DNA from 4 places in the Bacillus sp. AC266 genome. Region 1 is predicted to be linked to each of the others. Evidence: predicted binding sites of a transcription regulator. Region 1 holds the regulator's gene; each other region holds the start of a gene.

Region 1 (3,772 bases):
AAAAAAAATTTTGAAACATCCTCCACTTATTATATAAGGTGCTACTATTGTCAATCCTTGTCGAATCGGTTATATAATTTTATTTACTATGGTATTGATTCCAAAAAAGAAAATAAAAAGGAGGTCATCTCGTCAAAAAGCCCGACTTATGAGACATCCTCCTCTTTTAAATTCTCTTATATATGCAGTTCTTCCCATTCTGCCATACAAGCTTCAAGCTGTTCTTGCAGTGTTTGCTTTTTAGTTGTAATTTCACTAGCCTTTTCATAATCTGCATATATTTCTGGTAAGCAAAGCTGATCTTCTAACGTAGCAATTTCTTCTTCTAAGCCTACGATATTTTGTTCCAGTTCTTCAATTTTTCGAGTACGTTGACGCTCTAGCTGTTTACGTTCTTTTTCTTCGAGATAATTTAATTTTTCTTGTGCTACCATTTTTTGAACAGGTACTTCATCTTCTTGCTCTAGTTCCGCACGTTCAATCATTTCATTTTTCTTTTCAACGTAATAATCGTAATCACCTAAATATTCTTGTGCACCTTCTGTTGATAACTCAACAACGGTTGTCGTTACGCGATTAATAAAATAGCGGTCATGAGAGACGAATAGAAGAGTACCTGGGTAATCAATTAAAGCATTCTCCAAAATCTCTTTACTATTTAAATCAAGATGGTTTGTTGGCTCATCGAGAATTAATAAATTGGATTTTTGCATCATAAGTTTTGCAAGAGCTAGTCGAGCCTTTTGTCCACCACTAAGAGAAGATACTGGTTTGAGTACATCATCCCCTGTGAATAAAAAGTTGCCTAGTATAGTGCGAATTTCTTTTTCAGGTTGCAGGGGATATTCATCCCATAATTCATTTAAAACTCGCTTCGAAGATGTTAAGTTGGCTTGTTCTTGATCATAATAACCAACAGATACACTTGAGCCGAAAGCAACGTTTCCATGTAATAGCTGTAACTTATTCACAATGGATTTTAATAATGTAGATTTTCCAATTCCGTTTGGCCCAACTAAGGCAACACTGTCACCGCGAGTTAAGCGCATATTTACATGTTCAATAATCGGTTCCTGATAATAGCCAATAGTTGCATCTTTCACTTGTAAAACATCATTTCCACTTTGTTTTTCAATATCGAAGTGGAAGGAAGCTGATTTAGAATCGCCTAATGGTCTAGTTAATACTTCCATTCTGTCTAATTGTTTACGGCGACTTTGAGCGCGTTTTGTCGTAGATGCACGAGCTATATTTTTTTGTACAAAGTCTTCCAGTTTAGAAATTTCATCTTGTTGTTTTTCATAACGCTTCATTTCTTGCTCGTATAGAGCTGATTTTGAGTCTAAATATTTACTGTAGTTACCAACAAATCGTCGGCTTTCCTTATTAGAAATTTCGTATACTTGTGTAACAAGTTTATCTAAGAAATAACGGTCATGGGAAACGATTAAAATCGCGCCAGGATAGCCTTGTAAATATTGTTCAAGCCATGTTAGTGTCTCAATATCCAAATGGTTTGTAGGTTCGTCTAAAATAAGTAAGTCTGGTCTAGTTAATAATAATTTCCCGAGAGCTAATCGAGTCTTTTGTCCACCACTTAATGTGGAAATTTTCGTCTGATGCGTTTCAACTGGGAAGCCAAGACCGCTTAAAATTGAGCGTATATCCGCTTCGTACTGATAGCCGCCTTGATCTTTATAATCTAATTGTAATTGGTCATAATCAGCTAATAATTTCTCATATATAGCCGCATTTGAAAAGTTTTCTTCTTTTCCCATCTCTTGCTCTAGCCTTCGAAGTTTTGTCTCCATCTGCTGCAAGTGTGTAAAGACGGTTAACATTTCATCCCAAATTGTTAAAGACGTTTCTAATCCGGTATTTTGAGCTAAATACCCCATTGAGACATCTTTCGGTTTTATAATTTCACCACCATCATGAGATAACTCGCCAGCTATTATTTTTAATAATGTAGATTTTCCAGCTCCATTTCGTCCGACTAATGCGATACGATCTTTTGTTTGTACTTCCAATTTTATGTTTGCAAGAATCGTTTCTGCACCGTATAATTTCGAAAGCCCATTCACTTGTAATAATATCAATGTTTTCACCTCAAATAATTTCTTAACTTTGCCATGTTTATATTTCTCAATCATACTAAAAATAGTGTATAGTTTAAAATAAAGAGAGAATACTTCTTCTCTTTATTATACAAGGAAATTCATGAGTACTAAACTTCTGTATTTGATTCAAGTATAAGAATAAAGATAGGAAGAGAGGAGAGGTTATATGGATCAGCAAAAAATTCCACAGGCCACTGCCAAACGATTGCCTCTATACTATCGATTTATCCAAAACTTATCTCTTTCTGGTAAGCAACGTGTTTCATCAGCCGAATTGAGTGAAGCGGTAAAGGTTGATTCCGCAACTATTCGAAGAGATTTTTCATATTTTGGAGCGTTAGGGAAAAAAGGATATGGATATAACGTAAATTATTTATTATCATTTTTCCGTGAAACACTCGACCAAGATGATATAACACGCGTGGCACTTATTGGAGTAGGTAATTTAGGGACCGCTTTCTTACATTATAATTTCACGAAAAACAATAATACAAAAATTGAAATGGCGTTTGATGTTAGTGAAGAGAAAGTTGGGACAGAAATCGGAGGCATTCCTGTATATCATTTGGATGAACTAGAAGAACGTTTATCAACTGATATACAAGTGGCAATATTAACGGTACCCGCTACAGTAGCGCAATCTGTGGCAGATAGATTGGCAGAAACGAACGTGCATGGTATTTTAAATTTCACACCAGCACGCTTAAATGTGTCAGAGAATATAAGGATTCATCACATTGATTTAGCTGTAGAGTTACAAACTCTTGTTTATTTTTTGAAGAATTATCCACAATAAAACGCAGAGGAGATGACCTCTGCGTTTTATTATTGTTTTTTCTTTGTGAATTTAACTAAGATAAGGCGAAGTGCCAAATTAAAATCAATTGTTGCCATAACTGCAAATAGTATTGTCCACATATTCCAGATTGTATCTGTTACGTTCGTAATGGCGAAGCGTGTAAAGATACATCCAAGAAGAAAGTACAATGCAGCCATGAACAATGGTGAGTTTCTCATACTAAAAATCCTCCGATAAAGCCTTGCATTTTTTCAGCTTCTTTAATCATTTCTTGAATTTGCTCATTGCTCATAAAAATTTGTCCAATAGCGACTAATGTATTCATTGCCACATGGGCTGCTATAGGAACGATAATGCGTTTCGTTTGTACATATAAAAAGGCGAATACGAGCCCCATAGAAGTGTATACCAATAAGTGAGTAAAATCAAAATGAATCGCCGCGAATACAAGTGAACTAATGATAGCAGCAACAAAGAAATTAAATCTCTTATAAAGTGTGCCAAATAAAATTTTTCTAAATACGATTTCCTCTAAGATAGGTCCGATTATAGATACAACAATGAGGAACCAAGGTGTCGTTCTTGCAATTTCCATCAGCTTCATTGTATTTTCCGAACCTTGTTTAATTCCTAGTAGACGCATTTCGATCATACCGGCAATTATTTGGGAAGAGAAAGCTAAGAGAATACCGATTATAATCCAACCAACTGTAGCTGGGATCGTAACACGCATTTTATCTAAATGCCTGTCACGAATATCTATTCTAAGTAACCAAAGCACGATACATAATGCAACAAAGAAGCTAATGATTGCCCAATGTCCCGTTATGATTTGACCTTTTTCCTCCATGGT
Region 2 (3,772 bases), on a different contig from region 1:
CCAAATTCCGTTTGGTCCTTTTATTAGTCTTGGAGCAATATGTTACATGCTGGTCACGTATACAAAATAGAGAGGGGATAGAACATGAATGTATATATGGATGATCAAAGAAGTTGTCCATACGGGTATGTACTCGCCACTACAGTAGAATGTGCTTTGCAAATGGTTCGGGATTATGATGTAAATATTCTTTCCCTTGATTTTAATATGGGATGGGGAGAAAAAAGTGGGTTAGATTTCGTAGAAGCTTTCTGCAACGAAGGTTTATATGTTAATGAAATTCACCTTCATACAAATGATGTCATCGGTATGCATCAGATGAAAAAGAGCATAGAGAGAGGGAAGGAAAACGGGGAAATTAATCCTTATATTGCCTTGAAATATGTAGGGAGCTAAAAACTCCAAAGTAAAACTTTGGAGTTTTTAATGTTTCATATGTGCTTGTAAAGGAATAATTTCCTCCGTTTGAGCTCCAACTAATTGAGTTTTCTCTTGTTCAACAACAGGTGCTTTCTTTGTTAAGTAATGATATACCATACCGACAAATACGGATCCGCCAATAATGTTACCGATTGTAACTGGAATTAAGTTATGAATAGCGCCCGCAAAAGAAATTGTCTCAGGATGTGGTGATACTAAAGATAAAGCAAACAGTGATAAGTTTGCAATGCTATGCTCATAACCAGATAAAAAGAAAGTGAAAACGAGCATCATCATCATTAATATTTTTGCTGTGTCACCTTTCACTTGAGAAGGTAAGAAGCAGGCAAGACATACGAGCCAGTTACATAAAATCGCTTTAAAGAATAATTGCATTGTAGGTGTATTCATCTTTCCTTCAACAACTTTATTCATTAAATGACTGTGATCAATTGCTTCGAAAATTCCAGTTGCGTAAAATAGTAAGGCAAAGAATAAAGCACCAGCTAAGTTACCTGCATAACAAGCAACCCAGTTACGAAGTGTATCAGAAATCGTTGTTTCTTTTCTTAAAGTTGCCACTGTGAAGTACATCGTATTGCCAGTAAATAATTCAGCGCCGCCATATATAATAAGTACGAGAGCAATTCCGAAAAACATGGAGGAAGCTAAATATGTTGCTGGTGAATCTGCAATATGAAAAAAGTTACCTAATTTAAAACATAGTACAATAATAAAACCGATATAAATGCCCGCAAGTGCAGCACGAATGAAATATTGCATTGGATTTATATCTAGCATTTGTTTTTTGCTCTTAGCCAGTTTTACAACGTAATCTAATCCTTGTTCTAGCATGAGTAATACGCTCCTTTAATACATCGTCTATAAATACTCCTTATATGAATAAGGTACATGGATTTGTTCATAGTTTCAATAAGTTTGTGCAATATTTCACAAAAAGGACATACATCTATAAAGGAAGCGTTTACAAAAGGTAGTATAATGGAATTTTTTCTAAAAATAGAGAGGGGAATTGAAACGAGAAAAAAGAAAAAGCGCTGTAATTACAGCGCTTTTTCGTCTAAATTCTTTTCTACTTTTACTTCTACTTCTTTCGAGAAGAACCAACCGCAAACTGCGATTCCAACTAATACAATCCAGAATGTAAGCTTCCACGGAGTGGATTCTGGGAATGAATGCGGAAGGACATTTAAAGCAGGGTGTGCTAACGTATAAACTGTTAATTTCACACCAACCCAACCTACAATTAAAAATGCTGCAGTTTCAAGTCCTGGTTTACGTTTTAATATTTGTACGAAAGCAGTTGCTGCAAATCGCATTATAACTAATCCGATAAGTCCACCTGTAAAGATAACGATAAATTGACCTGTATCAAGACTACCAATCGTACCTAATCCTGTTTTCGGTAAAGTCACTGCTAATGCAACAGCAGCTAAAATTGAATCAACTGCGAAGGCGATATCAGCAACTTCGACTTTAAATACAGTCCACCAAAAGTTCTCTTGTTTTTTCTTTGCTTCTTTTTCTTCTGTTTCTTCATGTGTATTCTTTTTAACATACGTTTTAAATAAGTGATTCCCCGCGATAAACATAAGATAAATCGCACCAATTGCTTGCACTTGCCATACATCTACTAGGAACGAAATCATAAATAGTGATCCGAAGCGGAAAACGAACGCTCCTGCTAATCCATAAAATAGTGCTTTCTTTCGTTTTTCTTCTGGTAAATGTTTTACCATAATTGCGAGAACGAGAGCGTTATCAGCCGCTAAAATCCCCTCTAGTGCAATTAGGATGAGTAATACCCAACCATACTCCAATAATAATGATACATCCATGTACATTCTCCTCTCATTTCTATAAAGACTAAACAAGTGAAGAAGTTCCCCACTGTTTAGTTTCCCCATACTCCTGCGTATCAACGGTGGAAGGAATTTGAAAACAAAAAAGACCTCTGCCGTTGATAGGCAAAGGTCTTGCTAGACATATGTAATGAAAATGCCAACAAAGCCGGAAGAACTAAGTTCTACGTAATGACGACTTTGTTTCCAAGAAATAGTTCTTGGACGCTACTCCCCTTTGGAGATATGCTATTGTACTCTCATTATATGGATAATTTATACGGTTGTCAACCTGTTAAAATATCTTCGTTGGGATATTTTATTTTTCTTTGTTTTTTACGTGCAAATGAAAAGGCTAATGTTAAAGGCCCCATCTTTCCAAAAAACATCATAAAGATAATAATTGTTTTGCCGATAATTGTTAAGTGTGGCGTCAAATTCATGCTAAGGCCGACAGTTCCAAATGCTGAAAATACTTCAAAAGCACTCATTAATAAAGGAACCTTCTCAGTGATGCTTAAAATTAAAATGGAAAGAAAAATAAACGAAATTGAAATAATAGTAATCGTTAATGATTTGACAATGAGCGTATCTTTAATGGATTTTTTAAACACGACAATATCATCTTGTTCTTGCAAAAATTTAAATACGCCGAAAAACATAATCAAAAAAGTCGTTAATTTAATCCCTCCACCAGTTGAAGCACTGCCAGCACCAATAAACATAAGAAGCATCATTAATAAAAGTGAAGGTTTTGATAATGCAGAGATATCAACAGTATTAAACCCGGCAGTACGTGTTGAAACCGCTTGAAAATAAGCAGCCATACCTTCTTCAAATGGTGTAAAACCTCTCATGGAAATTGAATTATGGAACTCAAATATAAAGATAAAAGCTGTAGCAATAATATTGACGATTAGAGTAGAAGAGAGCATAAGCTTTGAGTGCAAAGTAAGGTTTTTAAAGTTTTTCTTTCTTTTTATATCTACGATAACCGTAAAACCAATCCCACCTAAAATAATGAGGGAAGAAATAACGAGATTGACGAGAATGCTATGGGAGTGCGACATTAAATTATCGCTCCACACAGAAAACCCAGCATTGTTAAAGGCTGAGATAGAATGAAAAAAGCTATAATATATACCTTTGGCAACCCCGTATTTTGGTACCCATTCAAAAGAGAGAAGTAAAGTAGCGATACATTCTACAGTAAAAGAAAATAAAAATAATGCTTTTGCAAGACGAATGATTCCGCCGACATTGGTTTGATTTAATGCTTGTTGTAATAAAATCCGGTTTTGAAGGCCGATTTTTCTACCGAGCATAATTGCGATTAAAACAGCAAAGCTCATAATGCCAAGCCCGCCAACTTGTATAAGTGTTAAAATGACACATTGGCCAAATAAGGTAAATACTTTACCAGTGTCCACAACACCAAGCCCTGTAACCGTACAAGCAGAAACCGTTGTAAATAAAGCATCGAGCCATGA
Region 3 (3,772 bases), on a different contig from region 1:
GGCAAAGCTTAACCCTGCAACAGAATATTGGTTCATTTTCTCATATATATTGTTACTTTTTAAGTTCATAGTGACTCCTTTCTTTTAAAGATAGAATATTAACTTTATCAGGCACACGGCGTTCATTGAATCCTGATAAGAGCCAAGTGTATTGTTTTACTCCGATGAAATAAGCTAATGCAAATGAAATGATTGCTAGTATGAATAATGATGGGGAAGCGAAGAGAGTCATTAAAAGCACCTCCGTTAAAGGGCTATAAATAAATTATAGTATGAATGTTATAATTTAACAAAATACATTTTTGATTTTAAGTGTAATAGAAAAATGGAGTATTTGTGATGAGGGGAGATTAAGTATGAATATTGTGGAATTCCAGAGATATGTATTAAATTTCAGTAAAGAAAAAGGATTTCAAGATACAACAATTGAAGAGCGTACGATGTATGTGATGGCGGAATTAGGTGAATTAGCGGAAGGTATATTAAAGCGTGATAAAATACAAGATTCGAAAAGAGAGATTGGTTTAGAAATGTTTGATGTAATTTGGAATGTATGTGATTTAGCAAACAAGTTAGAAATTGATTTAGAGAAGGCGTTTGAAGAAAAAATGATGATTAATAAAAAACGTGAATGGTAAAAGGAAGGTTAAAAAGCGCACAAAATTTTGTGCGCTTTTTATTAATGGTATGAAAAATATGTAAAAAAAGATGGAACAAACATTTGAGATGAATTGTCTAATATAGGAAATAACTATTTAGTTTGAAAGAAAGGGTGGAGAAAATGAAAAAGAATATATTATTAAAAGTAGGGGTATGTGTTAGTTTACTAGGAACAATTCAATTTGTTAGCACAATTTCTTCTGTGAAAGCGGAACAAAAGCTAGAGCAAAAAGTAATAAAGAATGAGACAGGAACTATTTCAATTTCTCAGTTAAACAAAAATGTATGGGTTCATACTGAGTTAGGTTATTTTAATGGAGTAGCAGTTCCATCGAACGGTCTAGTTCTTAACACTTCTAAAGGGTTAGTGCTTGTCGATTCTTCTTGGGATGATAAGTTAACGAAGGAACTAATAGAGATGGTAGAAAAGAAATTTCAGAAGCGCGTAACGGATGTCATTATTACACATGCGCATGCTGATCGAATTGGCGGGATAAAAATGTTGAAAGAAAGAGGCATTAAAGCGCATAGTACAGCATTAACTGCGGAACTAGCAAAGAAAAATGGATATGAGGAGCCACTTGGAGACTTACAAACAATTACAAATTTGAAGTTTGGAAATATAAAAGTAGAAACGTTCTATCCAGGGAAAGGGCATACAGAAGATAATATTGTCGTATGGTTACCGCAATACAACATTTTAGCTGGAGGCTGTTTAGTGAAATCTGCGGAAGCTAAAGATTTAGGGAATGTTGCTGATGCATATGTAAATGAATGGTCGATATCGATTGAGAATGTGTTGAACCGATATGGAAATATGAACTTAGTAGTGCCTGGTCATGGAGAAGTAGGGGACAGAGGATTACTTTTACATACATTGGATTTGTTGAAATAAGAAACTGTGGGAATATAAAAGCGAGGAGAAACAATTTCCTCCTCGCTTTCTTCTAGCTATATTTAAATGCGAAGCTATCAATTACGCCTGCATAAGTTACTGAGATTTTAATTCCAAGTATACAAATACCAGTACCGTCATAATTGCTATAACAACGTAAGTAACATCAAGTATTATAAGTGTCTTTAATGTTTCAGTCATCCTAATTCACCCCTGTTATAAAAATATAACATGACCTCTTATCAATTAAATAAGAGATCATAAAGATAACAATGTACATGAAATTTCTTAAGTAGTTTCTATATAAATATATCATATAAATAATGTAAAAAATGTTAAGATGGTGTAAATGTATTGTAAATAAAGAGGTTTCCTATAAAATTTTTAATCAAAAAATTGATAGTTCTTCAAAATGAAAAAACGCTATTCTTTCTGTTGAATGATAGAAAGAATAGTGTTTTTGTATGCTTATTAGTTGCTAATAGTTCTCTAAATCAATTATCTAGCTATTTGAAGGCATCAACAAAGGTGTCCATTTTTCTGTATGTTTTTTAGTGTCAGTAAAAATATTATGTCAACAATATGAACTGTCACAAATTTATATATATTATTGTGATTGATATCACATCCTTTTTTCCTAATGGGTATTATGCTTGATTTGTAATGAATGATTGGGAGAGGGTGGGATGATATGTTTTGTTATCAATGTGAACAAACGCCAACAGGCGGATGTAAAGTGATGGGTGTTTGTGGTAAGAATGAAACAATTGCAAGTTTACAAGATACGATTGTGTTTGGATTAAAAGGAATAGCTGCTTATCGTACGCATGCTGCGCAGCTAGGGTATACAGATGCATTTGTAGATGCTACAACTCAAGAAGCGCTATATATGACATTAACAAATTCTAACTTTAATGAACAAGAACATATTGATATGGCTATGAAAGTAGGGAAATCGGCTTTACGAGTAATGGAGTTATTAGATGAGGCACATACGAATCACTTTGGTGTTCCGGAGCCTGTTCAAATTACGCAGAACCATGTAGAAGGTAAGGCAATTGTAGTTACTGGTCATAATTTATTTGCATTAGAAGAGTTATTAAAGCAAACAGAAGGAAAAGAAATTAACATTTATACGCATTCTGAAATGCTACCAGCACACGGATATCCACAACTGAAAAAATATAAACATTTAAAAGGAAACATCGGTAAGGCATGGTATGATCAACGACGCCTTTTCGAAAAATTTACAGGTGCCATATTAGCTACAACGAACTGTGTTATGCCAATTAAAGGATCATACTCTGATCGATTCTTTTCATATGATATTGCAGGTTTAGAGGGTGTACAAAAAATTGAAAATGATGATTTTGCACCATTGATTCAAAAAGCGCTTGAACTTCCAGAAGTACATATGGAGTCGGATGAGCAGTTAGTAACAGGGTTTCATCATAATACAGTATTATCATTAGCTCCGGAAATTATTAATGCAGTAAAAGAAGGAAAGATTAAGCGTTTCTTTGTCATCGCAGGTTGTGATGCTCCGGGAAAAGGCGGAGAATATTATCGTGAATTAGCAACGTCACTTCCGCCAGAAACGGTTATTTTAACAACTTCTTGCGGGAAATTCCGTTTTAATGATGTGAGTTATGGTGTTGTGCCCGGTACGGAGATTCCACGTTACATTGACTTAGGACAATGTAATAATTCAATTTCTACAGTGAAAATAGCGGCCGCTTTAGCTGATGCTTTTCAATGTGAAGTGAATGAATTGCCAGTGAGTATTGTTCTATCATGGTTTGAACAAAAAGCGGTTGCCATTTTACTTGGGCTATTTAGTCTTGGTATTCAAGATATTCGCATTGGTCCAAAGGCACCTGAATTTATTTCACCTGGTGTGCTTGATGTATTACAAGAGACATTCGGTTTAAAACTAATTACAACCGCAGCAGAAGACATGAATATGATGTTATCGTAACAAAAAGGATGTCCTATATGTAGAGTTGACTTTATAAAGAGTTTGTATGTATTCGCAAGCTCATGTATTAGATGCACAGGTGCATTAGTAGAAGAACAAAAAAATGATCCGTCTTTTTAATAAGGAGAGCTATCCACATTCATTAACTTCGGAATATTATAACGCCCAAAATAAAAATGCGGAATTTTTGTTTTGGGTATTTCCTTTTCTTAGCTGGATAGGTATGTGGTGAGATTTCT
Region 4 (3,772 bases), on a different contig from region 1:
TGCGCGAAGCAAAAGCCCTACGTTTTTGCACTTTTAATAGAATCGGCGTTTTCACTTTGAGATTGTCATCCAATTGTACAATTTTTGATTTTTCCAATGTATTCAATGCACCATTAATATCAGCATGGATACATGTTCCTGCTTTACTTTGGTACAGACCACGAGTGATTCGTTTGCCACTAAAGCGATAATGCGTCCTATCATCCTTATCCCAAACTGGAACCCTATCTTTATCAAGAAAACTAGCTTTTGAAGTATAGCTTTCTTCTTGTTTTAAAAATCGGATGCCTTCTTTTATACATTTATTCTCAATTGCTGCAATCAGTTTATGAAATGGGATTTGAACAAATTTTTGATTATTCTTTTTTCCCATATCAGATTTTTGTTTCCAACCAGCGTTATACCCTACGACAACAGTATCTATGTTGAATGCTTTCACTTTTTCGAACAACAAGCCTACAGTTTGTGAAATGTAACCATTTATTTGTCTTTCCCGTTTATGCCAAAGTGCAGCCATTTTGTTCGTTACAACTCGTTTAGAAAGTCCATTTTCCATGTTTTTCAGTTGTAGATTACGTATCATTTTGTTGAAGTACTGGTTAATGGATTTTAATTTTTTTCCATCAATTAAAAATGCATCACCTGTATTTGTTACGCAACTTACTAATCTGTCTACACCTAAATCGCAACTCAAAGCTTTACTAATAGTCGTGGGTTGTTTCTTCATTTGAGAAACGTGCATTTCATATGTGTAATGCACCTCAAAGAACCGACCTTTTTGCTTCGGTACAATCTCAATGTAGGAGATTTTTTTATTTCTTAAGTTTTTAGGCATACGTATTTTAATGGAACCGAATTTTTTTCTGAATGCAACATTCATCGGAATCATCCAATACCCGTTATTATCAACTTTTGGAACTTGATAGATTTCAATGATTCGTTTGTCAGTGGAACGGGAATAATTCGGAAACTTAGGACGACCTGTGAAGGTTTCAGGTTTTTTCTTCCACTGTTCCATTGCTTTAAAAAAGCTCTTCACTTCTGTAAATAAGGCTCTACGAATCGCTTGAACAGAGTTTGATTGAATACCCCAGTAGTTCATATCGGTTTGCATGGCAGTGTCCACTTCTTTTACAGTAGCCATCTTGTTATTATTCAAATAACTTTGTTTAATCGTGTACAATCCAACATTTCGCAATGCTTTAGAACTATGTGACATGCGTTGCAGTAAGCGAAATTCTTTAGCTGTGAGACAAGCTCGTCCGATATTCTGTTTCTGCGTGAATCGTTGCATGGTTTCTCTTTTCTTTTGTTTACGTAATACTTTCACTGCTTTCTTTCTAGCCATTGTTTTCACCACCTTTCTTAGAGAGTCCATTAAAATTATTTCTTTCCTAAGATAGTATTTTATCTTAGGAAAGAAATAATTTTGTAACTGTTAATTACTTTTGACAAATCAATATTTGGAACGAAACGGAACAAAATGTGAACATGTTCTTCATCGTAATTACATTTGGCTCAAGTAACCGAATGATGATTATTATCCAATTTCGTTATCTTACGATATATTCCCTCCTTATCTAAGGGCGGATTATATCGCAAGACAAAAAGAAATAAATATTCGCCCTCAAAAAATTATTATGAACCAAACAAAAGTGTTTGGTCTATTGAATGATAGCAATTCATCTCCACCTGAATTGTTGGGTTTCACCCGTAACACAAATTAGATGGAGTCTTCTTGCCGAAAGGGATAAAAATGTGATAAATATCACATCTCCCTCTTTTTTAATTTTCTATAATAGAAATATAATCCTTTGTTCAACATTTCACATAAAAAGGGGAAACGAAAATGAAAAAACGTTTAGTTATGATCGGAAATGGTATGGCTGGCATACGTTGTATGGAAGAAATATTAAAACATGATAGTAATTTATATGAGATTACTATTTTCGGAGATGAACCACATCCGAACTACAACCGTATTATGCTCTCTCATGTATTACAAGGAAAAACAAATATGCAAGATATCATTATGAATCAATACAGTTGGTATGAAGAAAATGAAATAACTTTGTATACAAATGAAAGAGTTCAAAGTATTAACCGAAAAGAAAAAATTATTATTACAGAAAAAAATCGTACTATTACATACGACAAACTCATTATCGCAACAGGTTCTAGTGCTTTTATTTTACCAGTTGAAGGTTCCACCCTTCCTGGTGTAACAGGATTTCGAACAATTGAAGATACACAATTTATGATGGATACCGCTAAAGAAAAGAAAAAGGCCGTTGTCATTGGTGGTGGATTACTCGGTTTAGAAGCCGCAAGAGGTCTTATTGACTTAGGAATGGACGTACATGTTGTTCATTTAATGCCTAGCTTAATGGAGCAACAACTAGATACGAAAGCAGCTTCCCTATTGCGTGAAGATTTAGAAGCGCAAGGCATGAAGTTTCTAATGGAAAAGAAAACTGTAAAGATTCTTGGTACAGACCATGTTGAGGGCATTCAATTTGAAGATGGTGAAGTTGTAGATTGTAATTTAATCGTAATGGCTGTCGGAATACGCCCAAATACTCAAATAGCAAAAGATGCTAGTTTACTTGTAAATCGCGGCATTGTAGTCAATGACTATATGCTAACGAATGATGAATCCATTTATGCAGTTGGAGAATGTGCAGAACATGACGGTATCGCATATGGACTTGTTGCTCCTCTTTATGAACAAGGCGCAATATTAGCAAAACATATAACGAATTTACAAACTAATGGATATACGGGCAGCATCGTCGGTACACAGTTAAAAGTTGCAGGTTGTGATTTATTCTCTGCTGGTCAAATTTATGAAGATGATCAAACGAAAGCAATTTCAATCTTTGATGAATGTAAACGTTCCTATAAAAAAGTATTAATTCGTGACAATAAAGTCGTCGGTATCGTTTTATATGGTGATGCAACTGATGGTACACGCCTCTTTAGCATGTTAAAGAAAGAAGAAGATATACAAGAATATACAGCCGCTTCCCTTCTTCACAAAGCTGGTGAAGAAAGTGAACTTGACGTTGCTACAATGAGTGCGGATGACACAATTTGTGGATGTAATGGCGTTACGAAAGGTACAATCGTTCATGCCATTTTAGAACAAGAGTTAACTACTTTTGAAGAAGTTAAAGGATGCACGAAAGCCGCAGGGTCTTGTGGTAAATGTCGTCCGCTTGTGGAACAAGTTCTAGCTCATACACTCGGAGATGCTTTTGATGCTTCTGCGCAGTCTGCTGGTATGTGCGGATGTACAACTTTATCACGTGACGAAGTCGTAGCCGCCATTCACGAGAAAGGTTTAAAATCGCCAAAAGAAGTACGAAATGTACTCGGTTTTGCACATGAAGACGGCTGTTCGAAATGTCGTCCTGCTTTAAATTACTATTTACGTATGGCGATTCCGGAAGAATATGTAGATGATAAATCATCCCGTTACGTTAATGAAAGAATGAATGGTAACATCCAGCATGATGGTACATTCTCTGTTATTCCACGTATGTACGGAGGCGTTACAACCGCAGATGATTTAATGAAAATTGCTGAAGTCGCAAAAAAATATGACGTTCCTCTTGTGAAAATTACAGGTGCGAGCCGAATCGGCTTATATGGTGTTAAGAAACAAGATTTACCTAACGTATGGGCTGACTTAAATATGACTTCTGGATATGCGTACTCAAAATCGCTTCGTAATGTAAAATCATGTGTTGGTTCTCGCTTCTGTCGTTTC

The links. The regulator Rex, encoded in region 1, represses fermentation and respiration genes when NADH is low (regulators of the CRP and FNR family bind a similar motif). The targets are predictions, from matches to a motif close to TTGTGAAATATTTCACAA.
Region 2: a site for Rex is predicted at 1,360-1,377, ahead of AC0IXC_RS16275 (formate/nitrite transporter family protein). Genes of this name have one in related genera too.
Region 3: a site for Rex is predicted at 2,166-2,183, ahead of hcp (hydroxylamine reductase). Genes of this name have one in related genera too.
Region 4: a site for Rex is predicted at 1,815-1,832, ahead of nirB (NADPH-nitrite reductase large subunit). Genes of this name have one in related genera too.

The regions. Positions count from the first base shown of each region.
Region 1 covers NZ_CEEDEC010000015.1:3,104-6,875, forward strand. The annotation lists gene AC0IXC_RS28680 (ABC-F family ATP-binding cassette domain-containing protein) at 177-2,099, opposite strand; gene AC0IXC_RS28685 (redox-sensing transcriptional repressor Rex) at 2,287-2,916, shown strand; gene AC0IXC_RS28690 (YdiK family protein) at 2,946-3,137, opposite strand; gene AC0IXC_RS28695 (CPBP family intramembrane glutamic endopeptidase) at 3,134-3,772, opposite strand, start outside.
Region 2 covers NZ_CEEDEC010000003.1:584,772-588,543, reverse strand. The annotation lists gene AC0IXC_RS16285 (prepilin peptidase) at 1-70, shown strand, start outside; gene AC0IXC_RS16280 (cyclic-phosphate processing receiver domain-containing protein) at 85-396, shown strand; gene AC0IXC_RS16275 (formate/nitrite transporter family protein) at 424-1,275, opposite strand; gene AC0IXC_RS16270 (TerC family protein) at 1,485-2,279, opposite strand; yybP-ykoY riboswitch at 2,359-2,531, opposite strand; gene AC0IXC_RS16265 (TrkH family potassium uptake protein) at 2,570-3,772, opposite strand, start outside.
Region 3 covers NZ_CEEDEC010000001.1:82,521-86,292, forward strand. The annotation lists gene AC0IXC_RS00430 (serine hydrolase domain-containing protein) at 1-69, opposite strand, end outside; gene AC0IXC_RS00435 (DUF3784 domain-containing protein) at 53-232, opposite strand; gene AC0IXC_RS00440 (MazG nucleotide pyrophosphohydrolase domain-containing protein) at 357-638, shown strand; gene bla2 (BcII family subclass B1 metallo-beta-lactamase) at 782-1,555, shown strand; gene hcp (hydroxylamine reductase) at 2,247-3,533, shown strand.
Region 4 covers NZ_CEEDEC010000001.1:1,272,777-1,276,548, forward strand. The annotation lists gene AC0IXC_RS06480 (RNA-guided endonuclease TnpB family protein) at 1-1,348, opposite strand, end outside; partial or broken gene AC0IXC_RS06485 (transposase) at 1,420-1,509, opposite strand; gene nirB (NADPH-nitrite reductase large subunit) at 1,850-3,772, shown strand, end outside.